3 linked regions of the Tolumonas auensis DSM 9187 genome follow. The protein of the gene in region 2 interacts with the protein of the main gene of each other region in a pairwise test. Links are inferred from orthologs where the notes say so. Each region holds a gene or a part of one and is shown on either strand. Other genes may lie near its edges.

Region 1 (4,237 bases), 670 kb from region 2 along the record:
TCTGGATTTCACCAAGGTGAACGTCGGCATCATCACTGCGTATAACGACATGCTGAGTGCACATGAGCCTTATGATGTCTATCCGCAGTTCATTAAGGACGCTCTTCGCAACGTCGGTCACAGTGCCCAGGTTGCCGGTGGTGTGCCTGCGATGTGTGATGGTGTGACGCAAGGTCAGGAGGGGATGGATGTATCGCTGTTTTCCCGTGAAGTCATTGCACAGGCGACCGCGGTTTCGCTCAGTCACAATACGTTTGATGCCACGCTACTGTTAGGGATTTGCGATAAGATTGCTCCGGGCCAACTCATGGGCGCGTTGTCGTTTGGTCATCTGCCAACGGCATTTGTCCCGGCCGGTCCGATGCCAACCGGTATCAGTAACGATGAGAAAGTGAAAGTCCGTCAGAAATATGCCGCGGGAGAAGTTGGCAAGGACGCGCTGCAAAAAATGGAATGTGGTGCCTACCATTCCTCAGGGACTTGTACGTTCTATGGTACCGCGAATACCAACCAACTGGTGTTTGAAGCGATGGGGCTGATGCTCCCTGGCTCTGCGTTCCTGCCGCCAAGTGTTGAGTTACGAGCCGCACTTACTGAACAAATTGTATTGCATATCACATCACAAGCAGACAGTGGTACGCTGTATCGTCCGCTCTGGCAGGTGATGGATGAGAAATCTATCGTCAATGGTCTGGTTGTGTTGCTGGCATCTGGTGGCAGTACCAACCATTCCATGCATCTGGTTGCTGTTGCCGCAGCGGCTGGTTATATCCTGACTTGGGATGACATCGATACGCTTTCGCAGGTCGTTCCACTGTTGGCAAAAATGTACCCAAATGGACCGGCAGATATCAACGATTTCCAAAACGCAGGTGGTGTGCCGACTCTCATGAAAGGGTTGGCGGAACGGGGTTTGCTGAATATGGATGCCACCCCTGTGTTTGGTTGTATGGAAGATTACCTCAAGACGCCGCATCTGAATGGTGGTGCAGTGGTCTATCGACCAGCAACGGATTCCAAAAATCCGGAAGTCATTGCTTTGCCGGGCACCTTCTTTAGTGCGCAGGGTGGTCTGAAAGTCGTCGACGGAAACCTCGGTCGTGGCGTCATTAAAATCAGTGCGGTTGCACCGGAACATCACTTTATTGAAGCGCCTGCCCGTGTGTTTGAGTCTCAACACGATGTGGAGAAAGCCTATCACGCAGGTGAATTTACTTCTGATGTGGTGATTGTCGTGCGTTTCAACGGCCCGGCTGCGAACGGGATGCCGGAGTTACATAAACTGATGCCTGTTCTGGGTAACCTGATGAAAGCCGGCTTAAAGGTAGCTTTAGTCACTGATGGTCGCCTTTCTGGTGCGTCAGGGAAAGTACCGGCAGTGATCCATATGTCACCGGAAGCACAACGTGGCGGACCATTAGCTAAAATTGCTACCGGTGATGTCATTCGAGTGGATGCTGCCAATGGCAAAATCGATGTATTGACCGACATTCAGGCGCGTGCACCGGCTCAGGTGGACTTAACCCGTGAGCATTTTGGTTCAGGCCGCGAACTGTTTTCCGTATTCCGTCAGGTTGTTTCCGGTGCGGAGCAAGGCGCAACGATTTTTAATTATTTGGGCTAACAGACAGGAGCCTGTATGAGCTGGCAAGTTGAACCAGCAGCGGTATTCGCTGCTTCCCCGGTGGTTCCGGTAATGGTGATCAAACGTGTGGAAGATGCAGTGCCGATGGCAAAAGCACTGGCAGAAGGTGGGATCACCGTGTTTGAAATTACCCTGCGGACCCCGGCTGCACTCGATGCAATCCGTGCCATTGCGGCCGCATTACCTGAAACGCAGGTTGGCGCTGGAACGGTACTGACACCGGAACAATATGATGCAGCGGTTGAAGCGGGGGCGAAGTTTATCATCTCTCCCGGCTATACCCGTACGCTGATGGAGCATGCGAAAAAAGGTCCGTCCCCGTTGATTCCGGGTGTGGCGACACCCTCGGAAATCATGACCGCCTTAGAGCTGGGTTATGATCACCTGAAGTTCTTCCCAGCGGAAGCGAATGGCGGCGCTGCTGCACTGAAAGCAATTGCAGCCCCCTTGGCACAAGTGAAATTCTGCCCCACAGGTGGCGTGAGCCCGAAAAACGTAGCAGATTATGTTGCTTTAGGTTGTGTTGCTACTGTGGGTGGCACCTGGATGTTGCCAGCCGATGCCATCAATACGGGCGATTGGGCAACCATTACCGAATTGACCCAAAAAGCTGTGGAGCTAGTAAATAGTTTAAGGCGCTAAGAAATATGCGAACAAGTCATCGGTTCAGGGAATAGAGTACTTGTTCGCACCTTCTACAGGTATGACATAACCTAAGTATAACTAAAAAAGTTTACAGAACTTCAATGTGAAAAACGGTAAACTTTGTTATAAGTTACTGAAATAAAATATTATTTATATCTAATCTTTACAAATTAACTCTAAGGTATTCGTCAGAACGGAATATCGTCATCGAAATCCATTGGCGGTTCGTTATAGGTTGGCTGCTGCTGTGCCGGTGCTGGTGCCGGAGTATAGCTACCTTGTGGTGCGGCTTGCTGCGGTGCGTAACCCGGGGTTGCGCCGCCCTGTGGAGCTGCTGCTGCCGGAGCGGATGGACGGCCCCAGTTACCTTGTTGTGGTTGCTGTGCCGGAGCACCCATATTGCCACCTTGTTGTGGAGCACCTGCGCCACGACCATCCAGCATCTGCATTTCATTGGCGATGATTTCGGTGGTGTAGCGTTTCTGGCCTTGCGGATCCTGCCATTCACGGGTTTGCAGACGACCTTCCAGATAAACTTTCGAGCCTTTACGCAGATATTCACCAGCGATTTCAGCCAGACGACGGTACAGCACGATCCGATGCCATTCAGTGCGTTCCTGCATTTGACCTTGCTGGTCTTTCCAGCTTTCGCTGGTGGCAACAGTGATATTGGCTACCGCATTGCCGTTTGGCATATAGCGCACTTCCGGGTCCTGACCCAGATTGCCAACGATGATGACTTTATTTACGCCTCTGGCCATGATCTGCTCCGTAAAAATTCGAATTCTATAGCTACCTATCTTAGCAATAATCGTCCCTAAAGTCAGATCGACAGCTATGACAGGCCGTAAATAGTTTGCGGGCCGGACATTAACATATTTGCAGCAATACTGGCTATTCATCCAGTGCTGGCTATGCCATACTTAAGTTTTGATATGGTTCACAGCTGGCATTCTATGGACAAGATCGAGATACGGGGCGCACGTACCCATAATCTGAAAAATATCAATCTGACGCTGCCGCGTGACAAGTTGATTGTAATCACCGGTCTTTCCGGTTCTGGCAAATCATCGCTGGCTTTCGACACATTATATGCGGAGGGGCAGCGCCGTTATGTTGAATCCCTTTCTGCCTACGCACGTCAGTTCTTAAGCCTGATGGAAAAACCCGATGTGGATCATATCGAAGGCTTATCGCCGGCGATCTCCATCGAACAGAAATCCACTTCGCATAACCCGCGTTCCACCGTCGGCACTATCACCGAAATCTACGATTACCTGCGCTTGCTGTATGCCCGCGTAGGTGAACCTCGTTGCCCGGAACACGACTTGCCGCTGGCAGCACAAACGATCAGCCAGATGGTGGATCGGGTGCTGGCGGAGCCGGAAAACCGCAAGATGATGATTCTGGCGCCGGTGGTGCGTAACCGTAAAGGGGAGCATAAGCAGCTGCTGGAAAGTCTGGCCGCGCAGGGTTATATCCGCGCCCGCATTGATGGTGAGGTCTGTGATCTTTCTGACCCGCCAACACTGGAACTGCAGAAGAAACATACCATCGAAGTGGTGGTCGATCGCTTCAAAGTCCGGCCGGATCTGCAACTGCGTCTGGCTGAATCCTTTGAAACGGCACTGCATTTATCCGGCGGACTGGTTTATGTTGCGGATATGGACGATGACAAAGCGCAACCGCTGATTTTCTCCGCGAACTTCGCCTGTCCGGAATGCGGCTATTCCCTGAGTGAACTGGAACCGCGGCTGTTCTCGTTCAACAACCCGGCCGGTGCCTGTCCGAGCTGTGATGGCTTGGGTGTGCAGCAATATTTTGATCCGCATAAAGTGGTGACCAATCCGGAACTGAGTCTGACCGGCGGCGCGATCCGTGGCTGGGATAAACGCAGTTTTTATTACTTCCAGATGCTGAAATCGGTCGCTGATCATTACAAGTTTG
Region 2 (5,532 bases):
GAACAACAACTGGAAAAATTGCTGCCGGAATTATGTTCACTGCTGGCGCTGACACCACAGGCAAACTGGACAATAAAGTCGCATAATTCAGAGGGTTAAACAAACACAAAATGTTGTCATTCAACACCCTATTTTTGAGTGACAACATTTCAAATCTCCATGGTTTTTATCTTTATGAGAAAAAAAATTTATCCATAGGGTTTTTTCACAATATTCTTTATTTCCCGCCAAAAACCGACACATCAACAAGCAAAAATCCAAATAAAGGCTATCTTGTTAGATTTTTTTACCAAAAAACCACACATATACCCGTTGTTAATGCTGATAAACACCCCATCCTGAAGGCTTCATTGAAAATAGTGTGATAATTGCTATTGCACTGTCACACAAAAGCCCGATAATGCGCCGGATTTTTTATAAAGCATCGCGTTCTGCTTGATCGGACAGAGCGTATCACTGGTGACAGGGCCGTGGCCCTTTTGTGAGGTGTAAACATACAATGAACAACGAAATCGTCCCTGCTGAACTGGATTACCGCGAACTGGTCGCGACCTATGGTTCCCCCTTGCTGGTTCTGGATCAGGCCGCTGTCCGTAAACAGTACCGCGCTTTAACACAAGCCCTGCCAGGCGTTCGTCTGCACTATGCATTAAAGCCATTACCTCATTCAGCTGTTGTTGCAACTTTGAAAGCTGAAGGCTGTGGTTTTGATTTGGCTACGAACGGCGAAGTTGATGTGATGTTAGAAAATCAGATCAACCCGGACGATTGTATTCATACTCACCCGATCAAGCGTGACGGTGATATCCGTTATGCGCTCGAATACGGCTGTAAAGTTTTCGTATTCGATAACCCGGTCGAACTGGACAAGTTCCTGCCTTATCAGGATAAGGCCGAACTGTTGCTGCGCGTCAGCTTCCCTAACCCGGAAACTAAAGTAGACCTGTCCAAGAAATTTGGCTGTACACCTGAAGCCGCCTTGCCATTGCTGCGCAAAGCCAAAGCAATGGGCCTGAACGTGATTGGTCTGTCCTTCCATGTTGGCTCACAGGTACCGAACTCCAAACGCCATGTCGAGGCTATCACTTCCTGTAATCAGATCCTGCGTGATGCAGCAGCAGAAGATATCAATCTTCAGGTGCTGGATATCGGTGGTGGCTTCCCGGTCAATTACGGTGCAGATGGTGCAGATTTCGATATCTATGAATTCTGCGCCCCGATTCGTGAAGCATTAAGTCACACACCGAAAGGTATTCGCCTGTTGGCAGAGCCGGGACGCTTCATCAGTGCCCCTTGCATGACCTCTGTCGCCAGCGTTATGGGTAAAGCAGAACGTTTTGAGCGCACCTGGTATTATCTGGATGATGGGCTGTATGGCAGCTACAGCGGCCAGCTGTTTGACCATATCAACTACCCGAAATCAGCACCTTATGCCACAGGTGAAGCAAAACCAGCCGTACTGGCCGGCCCGACCTGCGACAGCATTGATGTACTGGCCGATGATATCGATCTGCCGGAATTGGATGTAGGTGATGTTATTGTAGGTAAGATGATGGGTGCCTATACCTGGGCTTCTGCTACTGAATTTAACTTCTTCCGTAAAGCCAGCATTCTGGTGATTGACAGCCAGGAAGCAATAGAGATAAAAGCAGTTGCTTAATACTGTTTCTAATCAGCTGGTTAAATAAAAAAGGGTAGTCGACTATGACTACCCTTTTTGTTCTTATCGTTCTTATTGCACTTACTGACGCGCTTCCAGCATCAGACGCTTCATTTCTGCCACAGCTTCAGGCAATCCACTGAATACAGCCCGCCCAATAATCGCATGACCAATATTAAGTTCAATCATCTCAGGAATAGCCGCAATTGCCTGTACATTCTGATAATGCAAGCCATGTCCGGCATTCACTTTCAAACCTTTTTTGGATGCATAAGCAGCCGCTTCAGCAATACGAACCAGTTCTTGCTGTTGTTCTTCTTCAGTCTCTGCATCAGCATAACGACCGGTATGGATCTCTATATAAGGCGCACCACTAGCAACCGCAGCATCAATTTGTGCATGATCAGCATCAATAAACAGTGATACCTGGGTACCCACAGCAGCAAGACGAGTCACCGCATCGCGGATCCGTTCCACTTGTGACGCGACATCCAGACCGCCTTCCGTGGTCACTTCCTGACGCTTTTCAGGCACCAGACAGACAAACTGAGGTTTGATCCGACAGGCAATAGACAGCATCTCTTCAGTGACTGCCATTTCCAGATTCATGCGCGTTTTGATAGTCTGACGCAGAATTTCAACATCGCGGTCGGTGATATGACGACGATCTTCACGCAAATGGACCGTGATCCCTTCTGCCCCTGCCTGTTCTGCCAATGCGGCTGCAAACACAGGATCCGGATATGCGGTACCACGGGCGTTACGCAACGTAGCCACGTGATCAATGTTCACACCCAATAAAATCTTGCTCACTCTGATCTCCTTGCTATAAATGCAGAATAAAGCTCCCTGCTTTTCAGGGGACGGTTACCTAATAATGCGGCAAACGCCTGACGACTAAAACGACGGGCCGCAGCTAAAATATATTCATCAGAAAAGGCCTGCTCTGCTATCCCAATGATTTCCCGACCAGAAAAAAAGGCATGATCACGCAGAGCTGTAGTGATAAATCCAGCTTCTGGTTCATAGCGATAATAACAGGCAGGGTCTATCGGTAAACAGCTATCAGCCGCATAACAAAAGTCTGCGCCATAACCTAATTGCTGCAGTAATAGTAATTCAAATTGCCGTAACAGTGGGGAAACGAGTTGTTGCTGATCGGCTAATGCCAGCAATGTCTGAAAATAGCCACTGAATAATCCGGGATATTCAGTGTCAGGTTCCAGCAAATAATAGAGCAGTTCGTTCAGATATAAGGCGCTGAATAATCGTTCTCCCTGCAATGCAACTTGCGGGCTTCGCGCCTCAAGCTGCAGCAAAGTTTTCAGACTGCTTTTCCCACCATAGTGGATATGAAGTGGCAAAAAGGGCTGAAGCAGCCCTTTTACCGAAGAACGGGGTGAGCGGGAACCTTTCGCAACGACGGATACCTTGCCCATTGAAGCGACAAACAGATCCACCAGCTGGCTGGTTTCCCGGTACGGACGGGTATGTAAGACAAAAGCCGGCGATAAATCCGGCTCAGTCATCACCATAACCTAAGCTACGTAAGGCTCGTTCATCATCAGCCCAACCGGATTTAACCTTGACCCAGAGTTCCAGAAAAACACGCTGGCCAAACAACCGTTCCATATCCAGGCGTGCTTCGGTGCCGATAACTTTGAGTTTTTCACCCTTGTTACCGATCACCATTTTTTTCTGACCTTCGCGCTCAACCAGGATCAGGGCATTGATATGAAATAATCCATCTTCTTCTACTTTGAAACGCTCGATTTCAACAGTAACAGAGTAAGGTAATTCTTCTCCGGTAAAACGCATCAGTTTCTCACGGATAATCTCTGATGCCATGAAACGTGAGCTACGATCCGTGATGTAATCTTCCGGAAAATAGTGTTCCCCTTCAGGTAACAACCGTTTAGCCATTTCACGGATTTTCTCGACGTTGGTACCCTTTTCCGCAGAAATCGGCAGGATTTCAGCAAAATTACCTTTCTGTGCCAGCATTTGCAGATGCGGTAACAGGATCTCTTTGTCTTTGATTACATCAACTTTATTGACAGCAAGCACGACCGGGCAATGCATATGGCGCAACTTATTCAGCACCATCTCGTCATCGTCAGTCCAGTGAGTGCCATCGACGACAAATACAACCATTTCCACATCACCCAGAGAGCTTGTGGCAGCACGATTCATCAGCCGGTTGATCGCCCGCTTTTCTTCAATATGAAGACCCGGTGTATCAACAAATATGGTCTGATAAGCACCCTGTGTATCAATACCCAGAATACGATGACGTGTAGTTTGTGGTTTACGGGAAGTAATACTGACTTTCTGTCCCAGTAACTTGTTTAGTAAGGTCGATTTACCAACATTTGGCCGACCTACGATTGCGACAAAACCGCAGTAGGTTTTTTCTTCAGTCATGTTAATTGCTCCAGAGCTCTTTCAGCAGCGGCCTGCTCAGCCTTTCTGCGGCTGGAACCAACACCAACGAACGCAGCCTCAATATCATCGATCGCACATTCAACAGTAAACTGCTGATTATGTGCTTCCCCTTTAACATCAGTTACCGCATAAGTTGGTAACGGACGGCGACGCCCCTGCAGAAACTCCTGCAGACGAGTTTTCGGATCTTTCTGCTCAACACCCGGACGAATTGAATCCAGCCGTTCGTTGTACCAGTTCAGCATTAATGTTCGGATCCCATCCAGATCACTATCGAGATAGATCGCGCCGATCAAAGCCTCAACGGTATCCGCCAGTATTGATTCCCGACGATAGCCACCGCTTTTCAGTTCACCCGGCCCAAGGATCAGATAATCACCCAGCGCAAATTCACGGGCCAGTTCAGCCAGTGTTTTTTCGCGGACTAACGTCGCCCGCATCCGGCTCATATCCCCTTCGCTTACATTCGGGAAACGATGATAGAGTACTTCGGCGATAACCAGACTTAAGATCGAATCACCTAAAAACTCCAGACGTTCATTATGACGGGAGCCGGCGCTACGATGAGTGATAGCCCGAACTAATAAATCTTTGTTCTGAAACGGATAGCCTAGCTTTTGCTCTAAGCGTGATAATTTATCATTCACTGAATACTGCCTATACGATTAAAACGAACACCGGTCGGAATCCACCCAGGCACAGAACTACCCTCCGGTCGGTCGAATTCAAAACTCATCCAGATAGCAACCGCTTTCCCGACCAGATTGCGTTCCGGTACAAATCCCCAGAAACGACTATCCAGACTGTTATCGCGGTTATCCCCCATCGCAAAATAATGCCCTTCAGGCACAACCCACTCGCCTGCTGGCTGTCCGGATTGCTGGTAATACTGACCTGCGCGATCCGGAATAAGGTTATTTATCAAAATATCATGGCTTTTAACTGTAGTTAGTTTCTCGGAGTAATGTTCCAGAGGCATTCCCAACTGAGTGAACATCCCGCTTTCAACAAACTCCGTTTCAACTTTTTTCAGCTGAGGACAAATTTTACTGTCCTTGCAAGCGGGCTGCAGATAAAGCTCTTTATTACGGAAAATAATTTTATCGCCGGGTAATCCAATGATGCGTTTGATGTAATCAATACCCGGATTCTCCGGATATTTGAATACAACAACATCGCCACGTGCTGGATGACTGGTTTCAATTAAAGTACGGTTAGTTACGGGTTCTTTCAGGCCATAAACATATTTATTGACCAGAATAAAATCACCATCAAGCAATGTCGGCATCATCGAGCCGGATGGTATCTGGAATGGCTCATATAAAAATGAGCGTAAAATCAATACTGCTGCGATGACCGGAAAGATGCCTTTGCACTGTTCCACCCAGACCGGTTCAGTCATTAGTTTTTCAATAACCTCTGCAGTC
Region 3 (4,044 bases), 1.5 Mb from region 2 along the record:
GAACGAAGTCAACGTTGATACCCGCTTCTTTCATCGCATCAGCCTGAGGAATGGTGCGAGGAAATCCGTCCAGCAGGAAACCGTTTTTGCAGTCTTCCAGAGTAACGCGTTCTTTAACCAGATTGATGATCAGTTCATCGGAAACCAGCTGACCTGCGTCCATTACCGCTTTAGCCTGCAGCCCCAGTGCTGTGCCCGCTTTGATAGCAGCACGCAGCATATCCCCGGTAGAAATTTGCGGGATACCATACTTCTCCATCAGGAACTGTGCCTGAGTGCCCTTCCCTGCGCCTGGTGCGCCTAGCAGAATGATACGCATATCTATTTTAGCCTCTGTTTCAGATAACCTTACTTAGGGCGCAAAAAGTACACGTTTTTGCGCCATTCCTCAACCTTTTCACCCAAACAAAAGCCGTGACAGGCACGGCTTTTGAATATTGGAAGTAATTAAATTACCCCAGCAGTAAGCGGTTCATGCGGGCAACGAAACTGCTCGGATCAGTCAACCCACCCTGTTCGGTCAGTTGCGCCTGTTCCTGCAGCAATAACGCCCACTCTTTGAAGCGTTCTTCATCCTGCACATCGGCGATATGGTGGATCAGTGCATGTTCCGGGTTCACTTCCAGAATGTATTTCTGCTCCGGCACTGGCTGACCAGCCGCCTTCATCAGTTTCATCATCTGGCTGCTCATACCATGACCATCAGTCACCGCACATACCGGAGTTTCCGTCAGACGATGTGATACACGTACATCCGCAACTTCGCTGCCCAGTGCAGTTTTCAGACGCTCAATCAGACCGGCATTGGCTTTAGCAGTCTCTTCCTGTTGCTTACGGCTCTCTTCATCTTCCAGATCGCCCAGTTCCAGATCGCCACTGGTCACTGAAATCAGTTTTTTGCCATCGAACTCTGACAGATGGTTCATCAGCCATTCGTCGATGCGCTCCCACAGCAGCAGAACTTCAACGCCTTTTTTGCGTAACAGTTCAAGATGCGGGCTATTTTTCGCCGCAGCATAACTGTCTGCAATGATGAAATAGATCTTGTTCTGACCTTCTTTCATGCGGGATACGTAATCAGTCAGGCTGACAGTCTGAGCATTGCTGTCGTTATGGGTAGAGGCAAAGCGCAGCAGTTTGGCGATATCTTCACGGTTAGCCCAATCTTCCGCCGGACCTTCTTTCAGTACATTACCGAACTCACCCCAGAACTTCTGATATTTATCAGCATCATCTTTAGCCATCTTGTCCAGCATGCTCAGAACACGCTTGGTGCAAGCTTTACGCAGCTGCGCAGTAATTTTGTTGTCTTGCAGGATCTCGCGGGAAACGTTCAGTGGCAGATCGTTGGAATCCAGCACACCTTTTACGAAACGCAAGTAAGTTGGCATGAACTGTTCAGCGTCATCCATGATGAATACGCGCTGTACATACAGTTTAAGGCCATGTTTCTGTTCACGATTCCACATATCCCAAGGCGCACGGGCCGGAATATACAGCAGACTGGTGTATTCCATGTTGCCTTCGACACGATTGTGCGACCAGGTCAGGGGATCTTCGTAATCATGAGATACGTGTTTGTAGAATTCGCTATATTCTTCGTCTTTGATCTCTTTGGCAGAACGAGTCCACAGTGCCGTTGCACGGTTAACTTGTTCCCAAGCGCCTTCAGTCGCCGGTTTATCTTCACCTTCGGCAGCTTCTGGTGCTTTCCACAGTTCTACCGGAATGCTGATGTGATCAGAATATTTGCCGATCACGGAACGCAGACGATAATCGTCAAGGAATTCGGTTTCATCTTCTTTCAGATGCAGGATCACATCGGTACCACGGCTGTCTTTGGTGACTTCAGCCACCGTAAAGCTGCCATCACCAACCGATTCCCAACGAACCGCTTTATCATGAGTCTGACCAGCAACACGGCTGATTACAGTGACTTTGTCTGCCACGATAAAGGCAGAATAGAAACCCACACCAAACTGACCAATCAGTTGGGAATCTTTGCTCTGATCACCGCTTAAATTCTGGAAGAAATCTTTGGTGCCGGAACGGGCAATGGTGCCCAGATGCTGGATTGCATCTTCACGGCTCATACCGATACCGTTATCGGAGATAGTCAGGGTGCGCTGTTCTTTATCAATCAACAGACGGACATGCAGCTGACCATCATTTTCATATAAATCAGCATCGGACAACGCTTTGAAGCGCAGCTTATCAGCCGCATCCGCCGCGTTAGAGATCAGTTCACGCAGGAAAACCTCTTTGTTGGAATAGAGGCTGTGCGCCATCAGGTTCAACAGTTGTTTAACTTCAGTCTGAAACCCATGGGTTTCCATATGAACAGTTTCTGTCATCTTGCTTTCCTTGATTTACGGGGAATTTCTGGTACAGAAAACAAGATGGGGATGAATGGCTGATTTTCAAGTCAGGAAAATGCCCTGACGTAGTATATTGAAAGAAAAGGTTACTCCAGCGGACGACGACCGCTTAATGAATGCGACAATGTAGTTCCATCCACCAGTTCAAGCTCCCCGCCAACCGGGACACCATGCGCAATACGGGTGATATTGATCTGATACCGTTTCGCCATGCTGGCAATATAAAATGCCGTCGCATCACCCTCAATGGTTGGATTGGTCGCCAGAATCACCTCCTTCCACTGGCCGCCTTGCAGCACATTATCCAGTTGATCCAGCCCCAGCTCTTTCGGACCAATGCCATCCAGCGGAGATAAGTGCCCCATCAGTACGAAATAACGACCGGAATAAAGATGCGTTTGTTCAATCGCCGCCACATCAGCCGGTGTCTCGACGATACAGAGCTGGCCACTCTCCGCCCGTTTCGGATTCGCACAGATATCACATAACGAGTTTTCAGTGAAAGTACGGCAATGCTGACAATGGCCAATTTCCGTCAGAGCCCGCTGCAGGGTTTGCCCTAACTGCATACCACGTTTACGTTCGCGCTCCAGCAACTGAAATGCCATCCGTTGTGCCGATTTGGGTCCGACACCAGGCAATACTTGTAATTCACGGATCAGAGCATCCAGTAGTGGGCTGAACTTCATGCGTTATACATCCACAGAGTAAGAAACGAAAACAGGCCGTAGCTTATCACTACGACCTGTCAGATACGAATGATCGCCGGAACGGGATCAGAATGGCATTTTGAAACCAGGCGGCAATTGCATACCACCGGTAATTTCAGCCATTTTAGCTTTATTCTGTTCTTCAGCCCGACGCACGGCATCATTAAAAGCAGCAGCAATCAGATCTTCCAGCATTTCCTGATCATCATCCTGCAACAGACTTGGGTCGATAGTGACACGGCGGACATTGTGGCTGCCAGTAATAGTGATCTTGACCATACCGGCACCTGATTCACCAGTGACTTCCATCTTTGCCACTTCTTCCTGCATTTTCTGCATGCGCTCTTGCATCATCTGCGCCTGCTTCATCAAATTGCCCATTCCACCTTTACCGAACATGTTTCCTCACTCAATTTCTATTTGGTTGTGGTTTCAGTCCGCTTCAGTCGCCGGAAGCGGTGGTATCTGTTTTCAATGGCTGAATACTACCATCATCCAGCGTAGCGCCAAACCGTTGCTGTAAAAACTGAACATTCGGATCAGACAGCAATAACAGTTCCGCTTCCTGCTGCAGCCGGATCCGCTCCTGCTGCTCAATTTCTGCCGGACAAGGCAGCGCCAGTTGCACTACCGGCTCAACCTGCAAATTTATGGCCGTTGGCAATATGGTTGATATTGCCTCTGCCAGTTCCTGTACCATCCGAGGCTGAGCCAGATGACGAGCTTCATTTCGGATCTGTAAGTGCCAGCTGTCAGCTTGCTGATCAGTAACTACCGCCTGCATAGCCAGTTGTCGCACCCGGCCGGCAACAGGTAATTTAGCGACTGTTTGTGCCCATTGATCACTGCTTCGCAGTAGTAATTCATTACTCCGCCACACCGAGTCATCGTCTTCATCCGTTTCAGGCAAACGGCTGACCGGTGCCGGATTAGATTGCATCACCGGCGGTGCGGAA

The links. The genes of interacting proteins can lie anywhere in the genome.
Region 1: the proteins of recO (region 2) and ssb interact in binary tests that used the Escherichia coli proteins (3 or more experiments, as listed by UniProt). The link is inferred for Tolumonas auensis DSM 9187 from one-to-one orthologs.
Region 3: the proteins of recO (region 2) and recR interact in binary tests that used the Escherichia coli proteins (3 or more experiments, as listed by UniProt). The link is inferred for Tolumonas auensis DSM 9187 from one-to-one orthologs.

The regions. Positions count from the first base shown.
Region 1 is NC_012691.1:256,320-260,556, forward strand. The notes cover bases 1,267-4,237. They hold ssb (single-stranded DNA-binding protein), read right to left. Parts: upstream 3,055-4,237; coding sequence 2,479-3,054; downstream 1,267-2,478. Other genes in these bases: edd (phosphogluconate dehydratase), read left to right, coding at 1,267-1,624; TOLA_RS01220 (bifunctional 4-hydroxy-2-oxoglutarate aldolase/2-dehydro-3-deoxy-phosphogluconate aldolase), read left to right, coding at 1,640-2,287; uvrA (excinuclease ABC subunit UvrA), read left to right, coding at 3,247-4,237. In the rest of the region: more of edd, read left to right, coding at 1-1,266. UniProt on the Escherichia coli protein: Plays an important role in DNA replication, recombination and repair. Binds to ssDNA and to an array of partner proteins to recruit them to their sites of action during DNA metabolism. Acts as a sliding platform that migrates on DNA via reptation.
Region 2 is NC_012691.1:928,813-934,344, reverse strand. The notes cover bases 1,330-4,329. They hold recO (DNA repair protein RecO), read right to left. Parts: upstream 3,190-4,329; coding sequence 2,470-3,189; downstream 1,330-2,469. Other genes in these bases: rnc (ribonuclease III), read right to left, coding at 4,081-4,329; era (GTPase Era), read right to left, coding at 3,182-4,084; pdxJ (pyridoxine 5'-phosphate synthase), read right to left, coding at 1,742-2,473; TOLA_RS04380 (type III PLP-dependent enzyme), read left to right, coding at 1,330-1,660. Outside these bases: TOLA_RS04385 (23S rRNA (adenine(2030)-N(6))-methyltransferase RlmJ), read left to right, coding at 1-99; more of TOLA_RS04380, read left to right, coding at 500-1,329; more of rnc, read right to left, coding at 4,330-4,752; lepB (signal peptidase I), read right to left, coding at 4,749-5,532. UniProt on the Escherichia coli protein: Involved in DNA repair and RecF pathway recombination.
Region 3 is NC_012691.1:2,421,932-2,425,975, forward strand. Bases 1,267-4,044 are described here. They hold recR (recombination mediator RecR), read right to left. Parts: upstream 3,068-4,044; coding sequence 2,465-3,067; downstream 1,267-2,464. Other genes in these bases: htpG (molecular chaperone HtpG), read right to left, coding at 1,267-2,354; TOLA_RS11250 (YbaB/EbfC family nucleoid-associated protein), read right to left, coding at 3,155-3,487; dnaX (DNA polymerase III subunit gamma/tau), read right to left, coding at 3,531-4,044. Outside these bases: adk (adenylate kinase), read right to left, coding at 1-319; more of htpG, read right to left, coding at 453-1,266. UniProt on the Escherichia coli protein: May play a role in DNA repair. It seems to be involved in an RecBC-independent recombinational process of DNA repair. It may act with RecF and RecO.